Robertmurraya sp. FSL R5-0851: one gene and its partner. The protein of the gene in region 2 binds, or shares a complex with, the protein of the main gene of each other region. Links are inferred from orthologs where the notes say so. Each region holds a gene or a part of one and is shown on either strand. Other genes may lie near its edges.

The links.
Region 1: MKX65_RS07355 (region 2) and MKX65_RS14315 share a complex: the UniProt entries of both Bacillus subtilis proteins name them as parts of the ktrCD complex. The link is inferred for Robertmurraya sp. FSL R5-0851 from one-to-one orthologs.

Annotation. Positions count from the first base shown.
Region 1 is NZ_JBBOOE010000001.1:2,789,885-2,793,136, reverse strand. What follows is about bases 243-3,153. They hold MKX65_RS14315 (TrkH family potassium uptake protein), read right to left. Parts: upstream 2,421-3,153; coding sequence 1,065-2,420; downstream 243-1,064. Other genes in these bases: MKX65_RS14310 (ABC transporter ATP-binding protein), read left to right, coding at 2,652-3,153; MKX65_RS14320 (aspartate kinase), read left to right, coding at 243-691. Outside these bases: more of MKX65_RS14320, read left to right, coding at 1-242; more of MKX65_RS14310, read left to right, coding at 3,154-3,252. UniProt on the Bacillus subtilis protein: Integral membrane subunit of the KtrCD potassium uptake transporter. The 2 major potassium transporter complexes KtrAB and KtrCD confer resistance to both suddenly imposed and prolonged osmotic stress.
Region 2 is NZ_JBBOOE010000001.1:1,413,920-1,417,095, forward strand. What follows is about bases 219-3,053. They hold MKX65_RS07355 (potassium channel family protein), read left to right. Parts: upstream 219-1,223; coding sequence 1,224-1,883; downstream 1,884-3,053. Other genes in these bases: MKX65_RS07350 (ABC transporter ATP-binding protein), read left to right, coding at 219-541; rnjA (ribonuclease J1), read right to left, coding at 1,925-3,053. Outside these bases: more of MKX65_RS07350, read left to right, coding at 1-218; more of rnjA, read right to left, coding at 3,054-3,176. UniProt on the Bacillus subtilis protein: Catalytic subunit of the KtrCD potassium uptake transporter. The 2 major potassium transporter complexes KtrAB and KtrCD confer resistance to both suddenly imposed and prolonged osmotic stress.

The DNA of each region.
Region 1 (3,252 bases), 1.4 Mb from region 2 along the record:
TTATTCCGTAAATCCAAATCTGGTTCAAGACCCAAAAGAAATAAAAGAACTTACTTACCGTGAAATGAGAGAACTTTCTTACGCTGGATTTTCTGTATTTCACGATGAAGCATTAATTCCAGCTTTTAGGGCAGGAATTCCAGTACAGGTAAAAAACACGAATAACCCGCTATCACCAGGGACTTTAATTGTTCATCAGCGTAGTGTTCAAAATGGTCCTGTAACAGGAATTGCAAGTGATAAAGGGTTCTGTAGTATTTATGTTGGAAAATATTTAATGAACAGAGAAATCGGTTTTGGAAGTAGATTATTAAGAATATTAGAAGAACATGGAATGTCCTACGAGCATACTCCGTCAGGAATTGATGATATTTCTGTTATTTTACGTCAGGATCAAATGGATTACGAAACAGAACAACGTATTGTAAACCTAATTCTCACTGAATTGCATGCAGATGAAGTGAAGGTTGAGCACGATTTGGCTTTAATCATGATTGTTGGTGAAGGCATGAGACAAAATGTTGGAACAACAGCAAAAGCTGCGAAGGCTCTTGCCGATGCTGGTGTGAATATTGAGATGATTAACCAAGGTTCATCTGAAGTAAGTATGATGTTTGGTGTCAAAGAAGCGGATGAAAAGCATGCTGTAAAAGCACTTTATAATGAGTTCTTTGTCGGTGTTCCGGTATAAGATACGAGAAGCATGAATATTCATGCTTCTGTTTTTTATGGAAACGAAAACCCCGGGCTAGGCCCGGGGTTCCAAAAAGCTTTCAGCGTGGTATTAAAAAAACTTCCTCATGGTGCTAAAATATTTTTGGTTCGCCAACCAAAATACCAGCACGGAGGAAGTCCCATGTCTAAAGACAATAATAGTTTAGCACACACTACCTGGAATTGTAAGTATCACATCGTCTTTGTTTATTAATAATAATTTTGTTTTAGTCAAAAATAAAGGAAATATGATAATAAAATCAAGCAAATCGAAATTAAAAAGAAAACTCCACCATTAGTATAAAAAAAACTCCTTTGCTCAAAACAGTGGAGTTTTTACTTTACTATATCTAACCAATAATAATTCGTTCTTTAGGATAATGAAACTTTTCTTTAACTGGGTTTCCACGAATGATAAATAGGAAAGAGAAGATACCTATACGGCCAATAAACATGACCAAAATTATGACTAGCTTACTTGCGACACTTAATTCGGAAGTAATCCCCATAGATAATCCAGTGGTTCCAAATGCAGAACAGACTTCAAAAAGGATTGGCATAAGACCTATCGATGGTTCTAGCACGGCAATGGTGATCACAGCTGCTGAACAAATCATTATAGCTGTTGTTATTACAATATAGGATTTAAGAATGTCTTCCTGCAGTATTTCTTTTTTAAATACTTTAATTGTATCTTTTCCCTTGGCATAGCTGAAGATACTAAGCATCATAATTGCTAATGAAGTGGTTCGTATTCCTCCCCCAACACTGCTTGGGGATGCTCCAATAAACATAAGTATACATAAAATGAGTAACGTTGGTGTAGTGAATTCATTCACGTTCATTGTTGATAGTCCACCACTACGAGACGATACGGATTGGAAGAACGCATAGAAGAAAGATTCATGCCAAGATTTCCCTGCAAAAAATGCGTTATATTCAAAAAGGATGATGAGTATGGTTCCAATCACTACTAATAGTATAAAAGTGGTTGATGTTATTTTCGTAAATAAGCTGAAACGGAAAAGGGTATCTTCTTTCCTAAATAAGAAATGCCTAACTTCAATTAATACAGGAAATCCTATAGCCCCTAACACAATTAAAATGATATTGACTAGTTGAACAAAGTAATCACCTGCATAAGGATGAAGGGATTTACCGGTAATATCAAAGCCGCCATTGGTTGTTGCACTAACACTCATAAAAAATCCGTGTAATAATGCTTCAGGCCAGTCAGGGTAGTAACGCAGTAAATAAGCACCTAAAACCAATGAACCGATAATTTCAATTAATATAATAAGGAAAAGTATCTGTCTCATAAGCTGTACAAGTCCTGATAAGGTCGATTGATTTTGGTCTGTCATGATTAATTTTCTTTCTCTGAGTCCAATTTTTTTTCCCATTACCAACCAAATGAATGTTCCCAGAGTCATAATCCCAATTCCACCAAATTGGAGGATGAAAGTTAATATAAACATACCTGTAGTACTAAACTTCTCTGCAATAGTTATTGTTGATAATCCAGTGACACTTACCGCACTTGCCGCAGTAAATAAAGCATCAACAAAAGAGAGCTCTTCACCTGGTTTTAGTGCAACAGGGATTAGTAAAAGAAGAGTAGAAATACCTACCGCAATGATATAAAACAACACAATAATTTGAACAGATGAAAGCTTTTCCATAAAGATTTTCGAACTAATTTTCATAATAAACCTCTTTAAAAATATTCTAAACATATTGTTGTTCCCATAAGTTCCAATTATACAAAAGATAATGGTAATCGGGAAGTAGTTTATTCAATTGCTCAAACAGTCATCTAGTATTATTTTAACAGAGTGAATGAGGAAACAATTGAAAATAAATAATAATTTGTAACTTTATCCAATTTTAATCGTATAGAAATAGGTGCTATATAAAAGATGGAAAGAAGGGTGAAAATGACTCAATATGCTCTAGAAGTTAACAACCTTACAAAGAAAATAGGGAAAAAACTGATTGTTGAAAACGTAACTTTCCAAATTGAAAAAGGGGAAATCTTTGGTTTACTTGGTCCAAACGGAGCTGGAAAAACAACGATCATTCGAATGATCGTTCACTTAATTAATCGTACAGAAGGAAAAGTAGTCATAAATGGACATGATCTAGATCAATCATTTAAAGATGCAATGGGTGAAATAGGGGCCATTGTAGAAAATCCAGAATTCTATAAATATATGAGTGGAATGAAAAACCTAAAGCATTATATGAGAATGGCTACTAGAGAGGTTTCAACTGAAAGGCTTGATGAGGTAATTCGCTTGGTCGGTCTTGAACAAGCGATCCACCAGAAAGTAAGAACATATTCCCTTGGAATGAGACAAAGACTCGGAGTTGCTCAGGCTTTATTACATAGTCCAAGCATCCTCATTCTTGATGAACCGACAAACGGACTTGATCCACAAGGTATAAGGGAATTTCGTGATTATTTAAGATTATTAGTGAATCAAGGGATATCTGTATTGGTCTCTTCCCACTTGCTTTCAGAAATGGAACTGATGT
Region 2 (3,176 bases):
TTTAAAGGACGTTTCGCTAAAGAGCTTAAGAAAACAAATAGGTGTAGTGCTACAAGACACATTCATATTTTCCGGTACGATTATGGAAAATATATTGTTTGGAAACCCCGAGGCATCGGAGGAAGAGGCAAAAGAAGCTGCAAGGGCTGTTGGTGCTAATGGGTTTATTGAAAGACTTCCAAATGGGTATGAAACTGAGGTAGAAGAGAGAGGAAATGTCCTTTCAGTAGGGGAGAGACAGTTAATTTCCTTTGCCAGAGCCTTGCTTGCAGACCCTAAAATTCTTATACTAGACGAAGCTACGGCAAGTATAGATACAGAATCTGAACAGAAGATTCAAAATGCCCTAAAGACTTTATTAAAAAACCGTACAGCTGTTATTATCGCTCACCGTTTATCTACGATACGTGAAGCTGATCAAATCTTTGTACTTGACCATGGTGAAATCATTGAACAAGGTAATCATGAACAATTAATGAATTTACAAGGGGAATACTATTCTCTTGTAAGAGCACAATTTACCATGAACACAGCGAGTTAATGGAGTTAGTTATCGCTCACCCTGAGATTAAAGGGTTCTGTTTTCGGGTACTTTCTTATTAAAACACAAGAATTGACGTATGAATTGCATACGTCTTTCTTTATTTATTAGCGTTTCTACAAAATCCCATTAACTTTTACCTAGCAATTGACAACACTATTAAGATGGACAATAAGTATTGTACAATTAAAAATAAGGTTCAAAACTTATGTCATTTGCAGTGCCGTTTTAAGTACCGATTTTATTATCTAAATAAGCGTTTCGATAAAAAGCTACTGTTTTCCACATCTAGGTTCAAGAGGGTTAAGCACTTATCTGTTGGGGATCAGGTTAAGTACCCGAGCTGCAAAATAGACGGAGATATTCCGCTTAATTAGTAATTTTTAATAAAAAAGGCTTAAATAGACGGAGAGATTCCGCCTATCGGCTAAAAAACTTCGAAAATAGGAGATTTTGCTTTGCATAAGCGGAAAAACTCCCCTTACTTACCCCCAAACAAGGCTCCATTTCACTAATAACCGGAAATTCTCCGCTTATTTTCCAATACGACCGTCATTTCGGTACGTATTTTAAGAAAAGTACTTCAAAACGGAACTCTTTACCCTGAGATGGGGGCTTTTTCCTTTTAGTCCTTTGTGCTAAAATGGTAAAATACTTCAATAGTATTCGGAGGAACCTTTTTATGAAAAAAGAATTTGCTGTCATTGGACTCGGTCGTTTTGGAGGAAGTATTTGCCGTGCTCTTGCTGAAGAGGGTATGGAGGTTATGGCAATTGATAATAGTGAGGACCGTGTGAATGAGTTTTCAATGATTGCTTCTCATGCCGTAGTAGGGGATTCAACTGATGAATCAGTATTAAAAAGTCTTGGTATACGTAATTTTGACCACGTGATTGTTGCCATTGGGGATAATATTCAAGCAAGTATTTTAACTACGCTTATACTAAAAGAGCTTGGCGTAAATAATATTACGGTAAAAGCACAAAATGATTATCACGAGAAGGTACTTAGAAAAATTGGTGCAGACCATGTGGTTCATCCTGAGAGAGACATGGGGAAAAGAATTGCTCATAATATCATATCGAACAGTGTATTAGATTATCTGGAGCTTTCAGATGAACATAGTATTGTCGAAATTGTTGCAAGTGATCGTCTTGTCGGGAATACTATTATCGATTTGGATATTCGTGCGAAATACGGTATTAACATTGTTGCTATTAAGCGAGGAAATAATATCATTGTATCACCACAAGCAAATGAACCCATTGCAGAAAATGACGTCCTAATCGTTATTGGGGCGGATGTTGATATCAATCGTTTTGAGAAGAAAGTCATCCAATGATACAAATAAAAGCCACTCTATTTTTAGAGTGGCTTTATGTTTTATACCTCCATTATGATCGGTAAAATCATAGGGCGGCGTTTTGTTTTTTCATATAGGAAAGGAGATAAGGTGTCGGTAATTTCATTTTTAATTTCCGACCATTGTGTTGTTTTTCTTTCCATTACTTTATTTAAGTGCTTAGAAATGAGTGATTGAGCATCGTTAATCAGATCACCGGACTCTCTCATATACACAAACCCGCGTGAGATGATATCAGGACCAGCAGCAATTTTAAAGTCCTTCATATTAATGCTTACAACAACAACGACTAGTCCTTCTTCAGATAGGATTCGACGGTCTCTTAAAACGATATTACCGATATCACCGATTCCACTTCCATCAATATAAACATTACCTGATGGAATCTTTCCAGCAACTTGTGCAGTATCTTCACTTAAAGCTAGAACCTCACCATTATCCATAATAAAGCAGTTTTCTTCTTCTACTCCACAATCTACTGCAAGTTTTGCATGCATTTTTTGCATGCGATATTCCCCGTGGATTGGCATAAAGAACTTAGGTTTAATCAGTCGTAACATTAGCTTTTGTTCCTGTTGTCCACCATGACCAGAAGTATGAATATCATTTAATGATCCATGAATCACATCTGCTCCTGCTCGGAAAAGCATGTTGATCGTACGACTTACACTAACCGTGTTTCCTGGAATTGGCGAAGATGAGAACACAACAGTGTCTCCAGGAATGATTTGAATTTGACGGTGAGTTCCATTGGCAATACGTGAAAGAGCTGCCATAGGCTCCCCTTGACTTCCTGTACAAAGTATCGTTACTTGGTTAGCTGGAATTCGATTAATTTGTTGTGGCTCAATAAATGTATCTTTCGGTGCACGAATATAACCTAATTCTTGTCCAATACGAATCGCTGCTTCCATACTTCTACCAAATACAGCGATTTTTCTGCCTTGTGCAACAGCAGCTTCTGTTACTTGTTGAAGGCGGTGGATATTAGATGCGAAGGTGGCAAAAATAACACGCCCTTCTACCTTTCTAAAAATATCCTGAATGCTTTCACCCACACGTCGCTCTGACATGGTAAAATCAGGGACTTCACTGTTGGTACTATCAGACAACAAACAGAGTACGCCATCTTTACCGATCTCAGCCATTTTTGTTAAATTAGCTGGTTCCCCAACTGGAGTGAAATCGAATTTAAAATCTCCTGTGTGGACAATTTGTCCTGGCGGGGTTTTCACGACTATTCCATATGAATCCGGAATACTATGAGTAGTT